Nitratifractor salsuginis DSM 16511: one gene and its partner. The protein of the gene in region 1 interacts with the protein of each later gene in a pairwise test. Links are inferred from orthologs where the notes say so. Each region holds a gene or a part of one and is shown in the gene's direction. Other genes may lie near its edges.

What was found.
Region 2: the proteins of uvrA (region 1) and uvrB interact in binary tests that used the Escherichia coli proteins (3 or more experiments, as listed by UniProt). The link is inferred for Nitratifractor salsuginis DSM 16511 from one-to-one orthologs.

What each region holds. Positions count from the first base shown.
Region 1 is NC_014935.1:744,055-753,449, forward strand. What follows is about bases 2,186-5,593. They hold uvrA (excinuclease ABC subunit UvrA), read left to right. Parts: upstream 2,186-2,558; coding sequence 2,559-5,393; downstream 5,394-5,593. Other genes in these bases: NITSA_RS03760 (sulfite exporter TauE/SafE family protein), read left to right, coding at 2,186-2,504; ruvA (Holliday junction branch migration protein RuvA), read left to right, coding at 5,496-5,593. Outside these bases: NITSA_RS11390 (hypothetical protein), read left to right, coding at 1-21; NITSA_RS03750 (hypothetical protein), read left to right, coding at 243-662; NITSA_RS03755 (phosphoenolpyruvate carboxykinase (ATP)), read left to right, coding at 761-1,672; more of NITSA_RS03760, read left to right, coding at 1,758-2,185; more of ruvA, read left to right, coding at 5,594-6,059; NITSA_RS03775 (energy transducer TonB), read right to left, coding at 6,211-7,104; hemL (glutamate-1-semialdehyde 2,1-aminomutase), read left to right, coding at 7,237-8,529; NITSA_RS03785 (AtpZ/AtpI family protein), read left to right, coding at 8,533-8,820; NITSA_RS03790 (hypothetical protein), read left to right, coding at 8,820-9,350; NITSA_RS03795 (hypothetical protein), read left to right, coding at 9,343-9,395. UniProt on the Escherichia coli protein: The UvrABC repair system catalyzes the recognition and processing of DNA lesions. UvrA is an ATPase and a DNA-binding protein. A damage recognition complex composed of 2 UvrA and 2 UvrB subunits scans DNA for abnormalities.
Region 2 is NC_014935.1:2,019,860-2,027,746, forward strand. Bases 2,050-4,975 are described here. They hold uvrB (excinuclease ABC subunit UvrB), read left to right. Parts: upstream 2,050-2,488; coding sequence 2,489-4,462; downstream 4,463-4,975. Other genes in these bases: NITSA_RS10310 (hypothetical protein), read right to left, coding at 2,050-2,088; NITSA_RS10315 (hypothetical protein), read right to left, coding at 2,098-2,391; NITSA_RS10325 (RNA degradosome polyphosphate kinase), read left to right, coding at 4,584-4,975. In the rest of the region: NITSA_RS11735 (type II secretion system protein), read right to left, coding at 1-193; NITSA_RS11660 (type II secretion system protein), read left to right, coding at 390-863; NITSA_RS10305 (GGDEF domain-containing protein), read left to right, coding at 900-1,865; more of NITSA_RS10310, read right to left, coding at 1,873-2,049; more of NITSA_RS10325, read left to right, coding at 4,976-6,689; NITSA_RS10330 (gamma carbonic anhydrase family protein), read left to right, coding at 6,794-7,327; NITSA_RS10335 (EI24 domain-containing protein), read left to right, coding at 7,429-7,887. UniProt on the Escherichia coli protein: The UvrABC repair system catalyzes the recognition and processing of DNA lesions. A damage recognition complex composed of 2 UvrA and 2 UvrB subunits scans DNA for abnormalities.

The sequences.
Region 1 (9,395 bases):
AGCGATCCATCTGGCTGGTAATAAGAAAGGGTCCTCTATCAAGATCGATAAAAATCAGAATATGATCAGAAGATGAGGCGTGTGAACTTTGTCAAAGTAAATGGAAATATCCGCTATACAGAAACCAATCTAACTAAAAAAGGATGGTAAACCGATTCATTCTAATGGATACGGACAATATAAACAGATATACCTTCCAATGCCGGATTCAGTAGCGTTTTGATAGAAAGGGACGAATATTTATGCCGAAAAATCGAGCGATTTTATATGGAGTGATTCTTCTTGTGTTGGTAGTGGTCGCTTTTATGAGATTCAATACTGATAAAGTGAATCAAAAACCTGCCGCTACGGGCGCAGCGACAACCCAAACAGAGAACACATCCTCTGCCATAGATGCAAATGAGGCTCTGAACGCTGGAGTTGAGAGGGGATTTCACCCGAAAAATTCCAATACCGAAGAGGAAAAGAACTCTTCGCTCAATGCGGAGAGAATGGAGAGCGCAGAATCTGGATCGAACGAAGATGAAGGAACCGGTGACGAAGAGGCCGAAGATGAAGCTTCCTATGTCAAAAGAACTCACCTCATAGGCGGTGCCGATGTGGTATGGGAACCGCCAAAACCCAAAGATTCTGAAGATAAGTTTGGAGAACCGCCTGAATAACCTGACAAAAAGAAAAACTGATTTTATAAAAAATCCGACACATATTCTATTGAGTTCACTGAATATCGTCAGATGTGGGGAGAAATGAAGAAGTTTGTATGATACATGGACATCAATTCCTCTTTGTCGATCAGCAAAGTTTGCAAGAAGAGTATGACTCTTTCAAATTTTCTCATTCCGGCAACGATAGATTAAACACGATCGAAGTAAGGGAAATCGACACATATCAGGGGTTTGAGCGACGAAGCTCTCTGTTGTATCTGTCTGGACGTGGATGCTATTATTTGAGCAACACTTCTCCTGAGAAGATTGAGCGAGATCATGACTGGGGATTGGAGATTGTAAATGTCTTGACCCTGGTTTGGGATGGCAAAAGTAGACGCATCCTTTATGCAAAAGGAAGAGACTTTACCCCCCGATTACTTCAATTTTGGATTTATCATACTTTTTTCCCGATCGCGCTTGAATTGGAAAGAAATTACACGATGCTTCATGTTGGGGCAGTGGAAATCGATGGAGGAGTGGTTTTCTTTTCTGCCCCCTCCTTCGGGGGGAAATCGACACTTACAGACTATTTCATTGGACGCGGGCATACTCTTTTTGCGGATGATACACTCCCGATAAAGCAAGAAAACGGGGAATTTATTGTCTACCCTTCATTCCCTTACCATCGTCCCTATCGACAACCGGAAACTCTGGGGCGTCGCGTGGAGAATTTTGCCGGGGAACCTGCCCTTCTCAAAGCCCTTTTTGAGTTGAGACAATGCGAACCGAACGATTCAATCGACGTAAGGCCTCTGGAAGGCATTGAAAAGTTCAGGGCTTTTTATCAAAGTGTCTTTGTGAGTTTTTCTTTTATGAAGAAAGAACGCTTTGAATTTTTTGCGAAAATGGCGATGAAAACTCCCGCTTATCGTGTCTCAATACCCTGGGATAAAGAACGCTTGCCTGAAGTCTACAACGCTATTGTCAAACAGCTTCAGGATCAGTCTCAAGTTTCTATAGTATAGCTAGGGGCATAAGGCAACATAGCGCTTTTGGAAAGTTCACATTACCAAGATGGTATAATCGCGTATTTCTCTATAGAGGATATGTATGGAAATACTCCTTTTCTTTGTCGGAATGGGGATCGGCACGCTTTCGGGATTTTTCGGGATCGGGGGCGGTACGGTGCTGGTGCCGGTGCTGCTGTTGATGGGCTTTGGCTTCAAGCACGCGGTCGGAATCTCCATTATGCAGATGGTCTTCAGCTCCGTCTACGGCTCCTATCTCAATATCAAGAAGGGTTCCCTGCAACTGGGGGAAGGGCTCTTTGTCGGTTTCGGTGGTTTTTTGGGGGGATATCTGAGCGGTTACATCACCCCTTATGTACCCGATCGGGTGCTGCAGACGGTCTTCATCGGCTTTGTACTTTTTGCCTTGATTCGAATGATGACTTCCAAAGCCCATAGCGATGAAGAGGAGAGCAGATCCCTCCCCAAAGCGCTGCTCTTTGTCATCGGGGTAGGGATCGGAGTCATCGCCATCAGCATCGGGGTGGGTGGGGCGATCATTTTGATCCCCCTTCTTTCGGGCCTGTTGCACTATCCGGTCAAAAAGGCGGTCAGCGCCGGGCTCTTTTTCGTCGTCTTCTCTTCGGTGGCGGGATTGATCGGGCGGTTGATGCATGGGCAGATTGATCTGCTCAGCGGCGCGATCGTGGGAGCCGGATCTTTGGCCGGGGTCTATCTGGGAGTCTGGCTCAAAGAGCATGTGTGTAACAAACGCCATAAAACTTTCATTGTCGTTATGTATTCGATCATTCTGGCGATCATGGTTTATAAGATGTTTTTTGCGAAATGAGATTTGAGCGTTGAGCGTTGAGAATAAAGAATTAAAACAAGGATTGAAGAGTTTATGAGCAAACATCACGACATCATCGAGGTCAAGGGTGCCCGAGAGCACAACCTCAAAAACATCGAGCTGGAGATCCCCAAGAACAAAATGGTGGTGATCACCGGCATCAGCGGCAGCGGCAAATCGACTTTGGCGTTTAGCACCCTCTATGCCGAGGGGCAGCGGCGCTATATCGAATCGCTCAGCTCCTACGCCCGGCAATTCCTGGGTCGGGTGGGCAAGCCCGATGTGGACAAGATCGAGGGACTCACCCCCGCGATTGCCATCGACCAGAAGACCACCTCCAAAAACCCCCGTTCCACCGTGGGGACCATCACCGAGATCTACGACTACCTGCGCCTCTTTTTCGCCCGGGTGGGCAAGCAGTATTGCCACCACTGCGGCAAGCCCATCTCCAGTATGAGTGCCAGTGATATCATCACCGAGGTCCTGCGTCTGCCTGAGGGCTCCAAACTGGTCATTATGGCTCCCCTGGTCAAGGAGAAGAAAGGCACCTTCGCCGATATGATCGAATCGCTGCGGCACAAAGGGTATGTGCGGGCGATGATCGACGGGGTGATGGTGCGCCTGGATGATGAGATCGAATTGGCCAAGACCAAGAAACACACTATCAAGGTGGTCATCGACCGGGTCGTGGTCAAGGAGGGCTCCAAAGAGCGGATCGGCCAGGACATTGAAAAGGCCCTCAAAGAGAGTTACGGCGAAGTGGAGATTGAAGTGCTCAACCACGAAGAAGTAGGGCTGGACCGCAAGGATTTCCACTACTCTGAGCATCTGGCGTGCTTTGACTGTAAGCTGAGCTTCGAGCCGCTGGAGCCGGTGAGCTTCTCCTTCAACTCCCCCAAAGGGGCCTGCCCCGCCTGTGACGGTTTGGGGATCCGCTATACCCTGGATATGAGCAAGATCATCGACTCCTCCCGCAGCATCGCCGAAGGGGCGGTGCGGATCATGCACGGCTTCAACAAGAGCTACTACTCCAAATTCCTCACCGCCTTTTGTGAGCAGAACGATATCCCTACCGATATTCCCTGGGAAGAGTTGCCCGAGCATCAGCGCAAGCAGGTGCTCTACGGGATGGGGAGCGAACCGGTGAACTTTACCTGGAAGCGCCACAAGCTCAAGCGGGAGTGGCCCGGGGTGGTGAAGTTTGCCCACGAAATGTTCACCGACGAGAAGGACCTGGCCGAATATATGACCGAGAAGGTCTGCGACAAGTGCGAGGGCAACCGCCTGCGCCCCCGGTCTTTGGCGGTGAAGATCGACGGGAAAAACATCGCGGATATCGTCAATATGCCCATCGAGGAGAGTTACGCCTACTTCGCCGACGAGAGCAACTTCAGCCACCTCAGCGAGCAGCAGAAGCTCATCGCCGAGCCGATCCTCAAAGAGATCCGGGAGCGGCTCTTCTTCCTCTACGATGTGGGGCTGGGTTATCTGACTTTGAGCCGGGACGCCCGGACCATCAGCGGGGGCGAAGCCCAGCGTATCCGCATCGCCAGCCAGATCGGCAGCGGGCTGACGGGGGTGATGTATGTGCTCGACGAGCCCAGCATCGGGCTGCACGAGCGCGACACCCTCAAGCTGATCCGCACTCTCCAGTCCCTGCGGGACAAAGGCAACAGCGTCATCGTGGTCGAGCATGACAAAGAGACGATCCTGGCGGCGGACCATATCGTCGATATCGGGCCCGGAGCCGGGGAACACGGCGGGCAGATCGTCTTCAACGGTTCCCCGGCCAAGCTCAAGCGGGCCAAGACCCTCACCGCCCAATACCTCCACGGCAAAAAGGAGATCCGCTACCCCCACGCAAAGCGGCCCAGGGAGCAGTGGCTGGAGATCCGCAATGTCACCCTCAACAACATCGAGAATCTCTCCGCCCGCATCCCGCTGGGGAACTTCGTCTGTGTCACCGGGGTCAGCGGCAGCGGCAAGAGCTCTCTGATCCTTCAGACCCTGCTGCCCACCGCGAGGGAGATCCTCAACCGGGCCAAAAAGGTCAACCGGGTTGAGGGAGTCGAGATCGACGGGCTGGAGCACCTGGACAAGGTGATCTATCTCGATCAGAGCCCCATCGGCCGGACCCCCCGCTCCAACCCCGCCACCTACACCGGGGTGATGGATGAGATCCGCAAACTCTTCGCCCAGACCAAGGAGGCGGAGCTGCGGGGCTACAAGGTAGGACGCTTCAGCTTCAACGTCAAGGGCGGCCGCTGCGAAAAGTGCCAGGGGGAGGGGCAGATCAAGATCGAGATGCACTTCCTGCCCGATGTGATGGTCACCTGCGACGCCTGCAATGGGGCCCGCTACAATGAGCAGACCCTGGAAGTACGTTACAAGGGCAAGAACATCGCCGAAGTGCTCGATATGAGCGTCGCCGAGGCGATGGAGTTTTTCAAAGCGATCCCCGCCATCGCCGGCAAGCTCAAGACGCTGATGGACGTGGGGCTCGACTACATCAAACTGGGGCAAAACGCCACCACCCTTTCCGGCGGAGAAGCCCAGCGGATCAAGCTGGCCAAGGAGCTCAGCCGCAAAGATACGGGCCGGACCCTCTATGTGCTCGACGAACCCACCACGGGATTGCACTTCGCCGACGTGGACCGGCTTACGGGCGTGTTGCACCACCTCACGGAGCTGGGCAATAGCGTCATCGTCATCGAGCACAACCTCGATATGGTCAAAAATGCCGACTACATCATCGATATGGGCCCCGAAGGGGGGAACAAGGGCGGGCAGATCGTCGCCACCGGGACTCCCGAAGAGTTGGCAGCCGGCTATATGGAGACCGGAAGCTGTACGGGAGAATATCTGGCGAAAGAGTTGGGGCTTGAATAAGAATTGAGCTTGACGGCAGGAGCATCGGGATTTCAGATAGCCATTTTCTTACGCGCTTGAGGGAAAATACTCTAAAATGAGTGTCAAAAAGAGGGGGGATCGATGATCGTGGGAATTGAAGGAAAAGTGGAAGCCAGAGAGCCGACCTGGCTTCATCTCAATGTGGGCGGCCTGATCTATGAGGTGAATGTCTCTCTCAATACCTCCAACACCGTTGCGGGCAAGGAGCAGGTGAAGCTCTACGTCACCCAGATCATCCGGGAGGATGCGAATCTCCTCTTCGGTTTCGCCGACCGGAACGAGAAGAAGATGTTTGACACCCTGCTCAAGATCAACGGTGTGGGGCCCAAGGTGGCTCAGGCGGTCTGCTCCACCTTCACCCCCGAGAGCTTCGCCAAGATCGTCGCCGCCAAAGACGTGGCACTGCTCAAAAGAGTCCCCGGCATCGGTCCCAAAGCGGCCAGCCGGATCCTGGTGGAATTGGCCGACTTCATCGTCGACGGTTCTACCGCCGAGGGGAGTGCCGCGGCCGATCATCAGGAGGCGGTCATGGCCCTGGAGAGCCTGGGCTTCAAGAAAGAGGCGATCCGCAAAGCCCTGGCGGGAGAGAGCGGCGACACCGCCACTCTGGTCAAGGCGGCGCTGAAGAAGTTGCAGAGACTTTGAAACAACCGAGTAACCGAGTAACGGAGCAATGAGTAACCGAACAAAAGAGTGGTGAAAGACAAGGCAATCACTTAACACGTAGCACGTAACACTTAGTACAAAAAATCTTGCGACTTGAGGGGCGAAGCCCCGTGCTTGCGACGAGGGACTCTCAATAGAGCCTGTACCGCACATAAATAATGATCTTCGTAGTCGTTTTGGGCCTGGGATAGTGCATATAGGCGGTTTTGATCACTTCGATTGTTTGGCGGTCGAGGGAAGTGGAGCCGGTGCGCCTCAGGAGGCGCAGGCCGCTGATGTCACCGTTGGGGTGGAGGTAGAACTGCACGATGTTGGTTCCCTGTTCTCCGAAGCGGGCGGCCTCCTGGGGGTAGCCGAGGTAGTTGAGGGTCTGCTGGGAGATCTGGAGGATGCGGCGGAGATTCTCGTCGACGAATTTGCGTTGCGTCGAACTCATTCGTGAGTAGCTGCTGCCGTAGAGCCGTTTGATGAGGCGGCTGGCGGGGCCGGTGGGGACATGGCGGACGGCACGGCGGCTTTTGCGTTGCTGCGTCGGTTTCCGGGGGCGGCTGAATTGTTTGGGTCGTCTCTTCTGGGGAAGCGCCTTGCTCCTTTTGGGTGTGGTTGCGATCTTTTTCCTGGGCGGAGCCGGCTTTTTCTCGGTCATTTTTATGACGATCTTTTTGCTGTTTTTCTCACCTTTGTTTTGGGTGAGATTCTCGTCCGTTTTTTGGATCCGCTTTTGTTCTTCCCCCCGGGCGATCTTCTTTTCGGGATTTTTGGCGGCCGGTCGAGGCTTGGGTTTCGGCCGGAGGATCGGTTTGGGCGCCGGCTGTGCTCTTTTCGGTTTCGGCGGCATCGGCTTGGGACGGGGCGGCAGAGCTTTTGGCCTGGGTTTGGGATGGGAGGCCGGTGCTTTGGGCGGCAGGGTTTGGAAGCGGGTCAAATCCAGGGTGATCTTGGTCCGGTTGATTGCTTTGGGGGTGACCCGGCTCTGGTGGATGAGCCAGAGGATCAGCCCCAGCAGGGTCATATGCAGCAGCACGGAGAGGACAAATCCCGTCGCTAATCGTCGAATCTCCGCCTCCTTGCCCTACCGCTCTTTACCGGGATTTCTCTCGGGAATGTAGTATAATCCCGAATTATCAATTTGTGAAATTATATCCAAAGGGGCACTATGGGTTACGAGAAGAGTGAAGCGGCTTTTGAAGAGGCTTACCGATACATTCCGGGGGGCGTGGATTCCCCGGTGCGGGCCTTCGGCAGTGTAGGGGGCGTGCCTCCTTTTATCGAGCGGGGAGAGGGGCCCTACCTCTACGACATCGACGGCAACCGCTACATCGATTACGTCCAGAGTTGGGGGCCGCTCATTTTCGGCCATTGTGATCCCGAGATTGAAAATGCGGTGATCGAAACTGCCAAAAAGGGCCTGAGCTTCGGGGCACCTACGGAGCTTGAGACGGCCCTGGCCAAAGAGATCGTGGAGCTCTTCGATTCCATCGACAAGGTTCGTTTCGTCAACTCCGGTACCGAGGCGGTGATGAGCGCCCTGCGTCTGGCGAGGGGCTATACCGGACGGGATGATTTCGTCAAATTTACCGGCTGCTATCACGGCCACAGTGACAGCCTGCTGGTCCAGGCGGGCAGCGGCGCGGCCACTTTCGGCGCTCCCAGCAGCCCCGGTGTGCCGGCGGACCTGACCAAGCATACCCTCCTGGCCACCTACAACGATCTGGAGAGTGTGAAGCGCTGTTTCGAGCAGAGCGAGGGAGGGATCGCCTGTGTGATCATCGAGCCCATCGCCGGCAATATGGGGCTGGTCCCGGCAGAAGAGAGCTTTTTGCAGGGGCTGCGCGAGCTCTGCGACGCTCACGGCGCGCTGCTGATCTTCGATGAGGTGATGAGCGGATTCCGCGCTTCCCTCAAAGGAGCGCAGGGCTTGACCACCGTCCGGCCCGACCTGGTGACCCTGGGCAAGGTGATCGGCGGGGGAATGCCCGTAGGGGCTTTCGGCGGCCGGGCGGAGATCATGCACAAGCTCAGTCCCGAAGGGCCGGTCTACCAGGCGGGGACCCTCAGCGGCAACCCGGTGGCGATGGCGGCCGGATTGACAAGCCTGCGGAAGCTCAAAGCCAACCCGAGCCTCTACGTGACCCTGGCCGAGCGTGCCCGCAAGCTGATGGAAGGCTTCGAAGCGGCGGCTAGAAGCGCGGGCCTGCCTCTGGTGACCGAAGTGCGGGGGAGTATGTTCGGTTTTTTCTTCACCGATGAGCCGGTGAAGAATTTCGAAGATGCCAAGCGCGGGGATAACGAATATTTCAAAAAGTTCCACCGCGCGATGCTGGACCGGGGCGTCTATCTGGCCTGTTCCAGTTACGAGACGGGCTTCATCTCCACCGCCCTGGATGACGCGTTGATCGACGAGACGATCCGGATCGCTTACGAAGCGATGCAGAGTATCCACGGATAAGCTATGAATGACAACGACCCCAAAATCAAAAAGATCGTCACCGCGGCCGACGGCCTGAGTCTGGGGATCTCCATCGTGGTGGCGGTGCTTATCGGCGTCGCCATCGGCCTGGGGCTCAAGCGGCTTACGGGAGCGGGCTGGACCCTCTGGATCGGCGTATTAATCGGCCTGGGGGCCGCGCTGCGGAATATCCAGATCGCCTATAAAAAACAGAAAGCTTCCCTCGATGAGCTGGCGCGGGATCCCCGGTACAACAAGCGCCGCTACGATGATGAGGACGACGAGGATTGATGCGACGCACGTTGCTGACCCTGCTGGCTGGGGATGGAGTATTGCTGCTTTTGACCTTGATCGTGGGGGATCTCCGGGTGATCGCGAGTGCTCAGGTGGGCTACTGGAGCAGCGCTCTGGTGGTTCTGGCCTCCTTCGGCACTTATCGCAGGATGGTGCAGCGCCGCCTGGAGGCCGAGAGTATCCCCGCCGCCGATATCGACCGTGATGTGATCGACAGGCTCGAAGACCCCTACGACCTCTACAGCGAAGAGGCGGAAGAGACAACAGAGGAGAAATCGGCACGGGAGCAGATCCGGGAGGAGAAAAAGCGGCTCAAAAAGCAGCGACGCTCCCCCGCAGCCGCCGCCCGGGATGCGGTGCCGGCCTTCTCCCCCTGGCGGCTGGGGGCCTATGGGGTGCTGGTCGCTGGATTTTTCTTTCTCAACGGTGCGCATCTGCTGCACCTGGGAAGTTACCTTTTGTCTCTGGCACTTCCCATCATTTTGGCGGTCTGGAGCCTGATGAACCCGGGGAGCGAAAATGCTTAGGCGGCTGCGGCGTCCGGGCTATTGGATCGTGCTTCTGGCGATCCT
Region 2 (7,887 bases), 1.3 Mb from region 1 along the record:
CAGTGGCTGGTGTGGTACCTCTGGAAGTATATAGCGAAACAGCATCCTGCAAACACGTCGCAACATTTGATTTGATTTTGGCGTCTTTTGCATCATCTCTTGTCGCTGCCAATTTGGGAATGGCTACTGCTGCCAAAATTCCGATAATTACGATCACAAAGATCAATTCGATCATGGTAAATCCGCGTCTCATAGAGAACTCCTTAAATAAAATCCGTGAGAAATTCATACTCTCACACATACAATTCTACAGGAAATATACTTAAGTTAATTTTAGTCTATAAAAATATTTTGACAAAATACTATTAAAATAAAACTATTTTAAATTATGTTTACTATAATTAGTATAAAAAGAATATTCTAATATTTTAAGAGAACGGAGGCGGGAGTTGGGCAGTCATACACACCTAAGAAACGGCTTTAGTATTATAGAGCTGGTTTTTGTGCTCGTAACTATCGGAATTTTGGCAGCAGTAGCCATTCCCAAACTAGCCGCAACTCGAAATGACGCACTGATGTCTACCATCGCACATAATATAATGATAGCGGCAGAAGACATCGCCGCTTATGCTGTCACTAAAGGTAGAACAGAATCAAATCTTTCTCAGATGTCATATAGTGTAAAGGAACTAATCAATGAAGGAGATGCTACACAGATAGCTGGTAAACCGGAACTGGATATCCAGTGGGGGGGAATCAATAGGTGTCTTATGCTTAAAATCGAGGATCAGGGAGGGAATACGGAAACTTTGGTGATCGAAGCCAACGGCACGACAACGAACAGTCAATGCGACCGGCTCCGCAGCCTGATCGACACCAGCAGATTTCCAATTCCGCTTCGTGGAACGTTAATCGTGCAATAATTACACTCGACTTTAGCTAACAAGGAGTTCTACTCTATGAAAAAGAATCATAGTATCTGGTCAGCCTATCGTATCACCTGGCTACTCTATATCGGGATACTTTTGACACCGGCAGCTCTCTATTTTCTCTATCACCAGATAAACTCTGTCGGTGAGGGAGAGGCGGTCGTTCGAAAAACATCGGAAAACGGAGCAATGATGCTCGCACTCACTTTAACACAGGAGGCGTCCCAACGTAAGCGGCTTCGGTCGGCAATCGAGAAAAACTTTCGAACAATCGAACCATGGTACCGCAAACAGGAAAAGTTGAAGCTCTATGTCGGTCCCTCCACACCCTGGAAAGATTTCCAAAACCTCCTCTCCTGCTGGCACGAACTCTCTTCCAAACCGGAAAGTTCCAAGGCTTTGGAGTGTTGGTCCCGTGCACATGAACTTACTTTTGCTATAGAACGGACCAATACACTCACCCTGGATCGGATTCGAAACCTCTTCTTTGTCTTCATCGCCCTCAGCCTCGGCCTTTTCCTCCTGCTGGTCTATTTCATAAGATACTACATGCACTGTCAAGTCTGTAGGTATGTCATCCAATCTCCGAGGGAAGAACTTCAGGACCGTGAATACTGTCATCAGAATTTCAAACATCTATGCGCACAGTCAGAACGCACAGGACGTCCACTCTCCGGTATGCATATCAATGTGAAGGAGAAAAACAGACACAATATGGAAAAACTCGCCGACGCTATTCTAGAAGTCGAGACAGTCTTGAAGGAAGATACACGTCTCAGCGATACTGTGTGCCGGATTGCGGATACCGAGTTTATGATTCTCATGCCCAATACCGCCGCTGAAGGTGCTCATCGGGCCAAAGAAAGAATGGATTCACTGCTTTTGAAAAAGCTGGATGACTTGACAAAAGATATAGAGCTGATCACCGAAGAAAAGACAAAAGAAGACGGGGAAGAGTGTGAAAGTTTCTGGAAACGCTTAACCAATAAAGGGTGAATCCGGATTATTCACCGCTGATGATCTCTTCGATCTCTTTTTCGTAGTTGTAGGATTGAGCCGCGAGGCGCAGATAGGCGAGAAAGAGCTTCTCTGCCGGATTGTCCCGGTTGGTCTGGACACCCGATTCCTCCAAAAGTTTCTCCACGTATGCGGCAAATTCATCGTCGAGGTTTTTGGCCTTGAAGCGCAGGCCGTTGACAGTCAGGGTAAGATCTCTCATCGATATTCCTTATTCCAGAAGAGCTTCGACCTTGGCGATGATCGCCTCGATCTCGGCATCTTTGGCTTCCAATTCGGCCCGGAGCGCCGTGATGGTCTCCTCCTTGGCCTCAAGCTGGCCGGCCAGGGTTTGGCGCTCGGCTTTGAGGGCTTCGAGCTCCTGGCTACTTCCCTCACGGCACTGCTCCAGTTGTGTCGTCAAATCCCGGTTGGCACCGCGCAGCGCCTCGTTCTCCGCTTCCAACTCGGTGATGCGGCTCTTCCAGCCTTCTACTTTTTCTTTCAGTTTATCCAATGCGGTCACAGTTTCATCCTTTTTTCGATGGTTGATTGCTTCCGATATAATATCAAATTATTACAAAAGAGCGTTATCCCCCAGGAAAGACAGGAAAGAGAGATCCATGCCCAAATTCAAAGTCCAGGCACCTTATCAGCCCGCCGGCGACCAGCCCGAAGCCATCGAGAAACTGGCCGCTTCCATCGAAGCCGGCAACCGCTATCAGACCCTGCTGGGTGTCACCGGATCGGGTAAAACCCACACTATGGCACGGATCATCGAGAAGACCCAGCGCCCCACCCTCATCATGACCCACAACAAGACTCTGGCGGCCCAGCTCTACAGCGAATTCAAAAGCTTCTTTCCGAACAACCACGTCGAATATTTCATCAGCTACTACGACTACTACCAGCCTGAAGCCTACATTCCCCGCCAGGACCTCTTCATCGAAAAAGACAGCTCCGTCAACGCCGAGCTGGAACGGCTACGTCTGAGCGCCACGGCCAGCCTGCTGAGCCACGACGACGTCATCGTCATCGCCTCTGTCAGTGCCAACTACGGCCTGGGAAGCCCTGAGGAGTACCGCAGCATCGTCCAGAAGATCGTCGTGGGCGAAGAGTACAACCAACGCGAACTCCTGCTCAAATTCGTGGAGATGGGCTACAAGCGCAACGACGACTTCTTTGACCGAGGGGATTTCCGGGTCAGCGGGGAAGCGATCGACATCTACCCCGCCTACAGCGAAGAGCTGGCCTATCGGATCGAATTCTTCGGCGACGAGGTGGAAGCGATCATCGGTTTCGACGCCCTGACGGGAGAGAAGGTCCACGAGCTCAAGGAGTTCACCCTCTACAGCGCCAACCAGTTCATCGTGGGCAGGGAGAAGATGGTCCGGGCCATCAAGAGCATCGAAGAGGAGCTGGGCGAGCGACTGAAATTCTATGAGCGAGAGGGCCGGATGGTGGAGTACAACCGCCTCAAACAGCGTACCGAATTCGACCTGGAGATGCTGGAGACCACCGGCGTCTGCAAGGGGATCGAGAACTACTCACGCCACCTGACGGGCAAGAAGCCGGGCGAGACCCCCTATTCCCTGCTGGATTATTTCGAAGCGATGCACAGGGATTATCTGGTGATGGTGGATGAGTCCCACGTGAGCCTGCCGCAGTTTCGTGGGATGTACGCCGGGGACCGCAGCCGCAAGGAGGTGTTGGTGGAGTACGGTTTCCGCCTCCCCAGCGCCCTGGATAACCGCCCCCTGAAATTCGAAGAGTACATCGACAAAGCCCCCGCCTACCTCTTCGTCTCCGCCACACCGGGAGAGTGGGAGACGGAGCACTCCGCCGTCATCGCCGAGCAGGTGGTGCGCCCGACGGGGCTGCTGGACCCGGAGATCGAAGTGATCGACAGCGAAAACCAGGTCGCCCACCTCCACGACCGGATCAAGGAGGTCACGACACGGGGCGAGCGGGTCCTGGTGACGGTGCTGACCAAAAAGATGGCCGAGGAGCTCACCACCTACTACAACGACCTGGGCCTGCGGGTGAAATATATGCACTCCGACCTGGATGCCATCGAGCGCAACCAGATCATCCGCTCCCTGCGTCTGGGAGAGTTTGATGTCTTGGTGGGGATCAACCTGCTCCGCGAAGGGCTCGACCTCCCCGAAGTGAGCCTGGTGGCGATCCTCGATGCCGACAAAGAGGGCTTTTTGCGCAGCGAAACCGCCCTCATCCAGACCGCAGGCCGGGCAGCGAGAAATGTCCACGGCAAGGTGCTGATGTACGCCAAGCGGATCACCCCCTCGATGCAAGCCTGTATCGAAACTACCCGGGCCCGGCGCCAAAAGCAGATCGAATACAACCAAAAACACGGCATCACCCCCAAAACCACCGTCCGGGAACTCGACACCGACCTGAAGGTGGCCGAACCGGGCGAACTCTACAACCGCCACTCCAAAACGGACAAGATGCCCAAAGCCGAACGCCAGCGCATCGTCAAAGAGCTCAAGGCCAAGATGCTCTCAGCAGCGAAAAAGCTTGATTTTGAAGAGGCGGCCAGGCTAAGGGATGAGATTGCCAAGATCAAGAAGCTCTAAATAATGAGAAAATAGAAATGAGAAATTATGGGGCAGCGTAAAACGCTGCATTTTGAGAGAGATGATATAATCCAAATAATTCCTAACGACTAATTTCTAATTCCTAATTTTCGGAGTAACTATGTCCCTCGATTTGAAAGACCCTTCCCTCTATATCAACCGGGAACTCTCCTGGCTTCAGTTCAACACCCGGGTCCTGGCCCAAACCCGCAAATCCCAGCTTCCGCCCCTGGAGCGCCTCAAATTCATCGCCATCTACGGGACCAACCTGGATGAATTCTATATGGTCCGTGTCGCCGGGCTGATCTCCCTCTACAAGGCGGGGATCCAGGAGACCGGACCCGACCGCCTCACCCCCGCGGAGCAGCTCCAGGCCATCCGAGACTATCTCCACCGGGAGAAGCAGGAACTCGAAGAGCGCTACACCACCATCACCGCCGAACTGGAAGAGGAAGGAGTCCATATCCGCCCCTTCGATGCCTTGGATGCCGCCACCCGGGAGAAGATGCGTGAAGCCTTCTACGAAGAGATCTACCCCGTCATCATCCCCATCGCCATCGACGCCACCCACCCTTTCCCCCACCTCAACAACCTCAGCTTCGCCCTGGCGGTCAAGCTCCAGGACCGGGAGGGCAACCTCAAGCACGGGTTGGTGCGCATCCCCCGGCTGCTCCCCCGCTTCCTCAAGGCCGATCACACCTTCGTCCCCATCGAAAGCGTCGTCGAGCACTTCATCGGCGACCTTTTCCCCGGCTACACCGAAGTGGCCAGCACCCCCTTCCGGGTCACGCGCAATGCCGACCTGGCCATCGAAGAGGAGGAGGCCGACGATTTCCTGGAGATGATGGAGGAGGGGCTGCGCAGCCGCAACAAAGGCCAGATCATCCGTCTGGAGCTCACCGGCGATGCCGATCCAGACCTGGTGGAGTTTCTCAACAGCCATCTACGGGTAGAAGAAGGCGACATCTACTACTACCGATCCATCCCCCTCAACCTGGGAGCCCTCTGGCAGATCGTGGGTGACAAATCCCTGGCCCATCTGCTCCTACCGGGATACACCCCCAAAACCCTGCCCCCCTTCGACCGGGAAGAGGTCTTCAGCGCCATCGAAGCCCAGGACAGCATCCTTTATCATCCCTACGAGAGCTTCGAGCCGGTAGTGAAGTTCATCCAGCAGGCCGCCGCCGATCCCGATACTCTGGCGATCCGGATGACTCTCTACCGCGTCGGTGCCAAATCCCCCATCGTCAAAGCCCTTATCGACGCTGCCCTGGATGGCAAGCAAGTGACGGTACTGGTAGAGCTCAAAGCCCGCTTCGACGAAGAGAACAACCTGCGCTGGGCCAAGAAGCTGGAAGAGGCGGGCGCCCACGTGGTCTACGGTATCCCCGGCCTCAAAGTCCATGCCAAGATCGCCCAAGTGATCAAGAGGAAGAACGGTCAACTGAAAAGCTATCTCCACCTTGCCACCGGCAACTACAACCCCGGCACCGCCAAGATCTACACCGACATCAGCTACTTCACCGCCCGCAAAGAGTTCAACAACGACGCGACACGCTTTTTCCACTTCCTCACCGGCTTCTCCGCCTACGCCAAGCTCCAGACCCTCTATATGTCGCCCAACCAGATCAAGCCCAAGCTTCTCAAACTGATCGAAAAAGAAGCGGAGTACGGCAGCGAGGGGCATATGATCCTCAAAGCCAACTCCCTGGCCCATCCCGAGATCATCCGCGCCCTCTACAAAGCATCGCAGAAGGGCTGCCGCATCGAACTGATCATTCGGGGGATCTGTTGCCTGCGGCCCGGGGTCGAGGGGGTCAGCGAGAATATCACTGTCTCCTCCATCATCGGCAAATACCTGGAGCACCCCCGTATCTACTGGTTCAAACACGACGAAGTGGGCTGTTACATCTCCAGCGCCGATCTGATGCCCCGCAACCTCGACCGCCGCATCGAGCTGATGACTCCTATCATCGAACCGGCCCTGGCGGAGCGTATCGAGCAGATCCTGACCCTGCAGCTGGCCGACAACCAGCTGCGCTGGGTACTCCGGAGTGACGGCGACTATGTCGAAGTCCATCCCAAAGAGGGAGAGCGCCCCGTCAATTCCCAGGAACTGCTGGAGAAATATGTCAACAAACTCTACGAACGGACCCGCAAACACAACAACAGCAAAGGCAACAACTATGTCAAACGGCTGGCGGAGAAACTGCTCAAGGAGAGCTGAGAATAACCGAGCAACCGAGTAATGAGTAACCGAATAACCGAGTAACCGAATATTAAATTCGTAACACTTAGCACGTAACACGAAAAGAAAGGAAAGGAAACAAAATGCCTCGAATCTTGGAATATCAGGGAATGAGCCCCAAACTTGGAGCCGGAAGCTGGATCGCTCCGGGGGCCACGGTGATCGGCGATGTGGAGCTGGGGGAAGATGCTTCGATCTGGTTCGGCTGTGTGGTTCGGGGTGATGTGCACCGCATCCGTATCGGCGCGCGAAGCAATATCCAGGACCTCAGTATGATCCACGTCACCCACTACAAAAATCCCGACAAGAGCGACGGCCACCCCACGATCATCGGTGATGACGTCACCGTGGGCCACAGGGTGATGCTCCACGGCTGCACCGTCGAAGATGCCTGCCTCATCGGGATGAGCGCCACGATCCTCGACGGCGCCATCATCGGCCGAGAATCGATCGTCGGAGCCGGAGCCCTGGTAACGGGGGGCAAAATCTTCCCGCCCCGTTCCCTGATCCTGGGCTCCCCCGCCAAAGTGGTCCGCCAGCTCAGCGACGAAGAGGTCGCCGAGCTCTACGCCTCGGCCAGACGGTATGTAGAATTTATGAGGAATTATAGAAAATAGCCTGCACTACTATTTTGGTGAATGGTTAAAGAAGCATTTTGAAAAAATGCCATCCTTAATCATTCACTATTAACCATTAACCCTATATAAAAAGGTTTATTATGAACTTCTCCCAAACCCTCGCCAAAACCTTCCGGGACATCCTCAGCCCGATGGTCCTGGGCTTCATTCTCAAAGTGGGATTGGGCAGCTTCCTCTTCTGGCTTCTGGTGCTGGGCCTGCTCTGGAAGCCCTTCGAGCATTTTGTCGCCTCCTATCTTACGATGATCCCCCTTGTCGGCCATTGGGCCTGGTTCCAGGCCACGGGAGCCGCTCTTGCTGCCCTGGCCCTGGGCTATATGCTCATCATCATTACCATCTCCATCCTCACTTCCCTGTATAGTGAGAAAATTCTTATCCGCCTGGCCGAGCGGGACTACGGCGTGAAGCCCGTGGGCAGCCCCGCCATTCATCGCTCCCTTTACTACACCCTCAAAGCCAGCGTCGTCTTTCTGCTCCTCTTCCTCTTCACCCTGCCCCTGATCTTCGTTCCCGTGTTGGGGCAGCTCTGGATGCTCTGG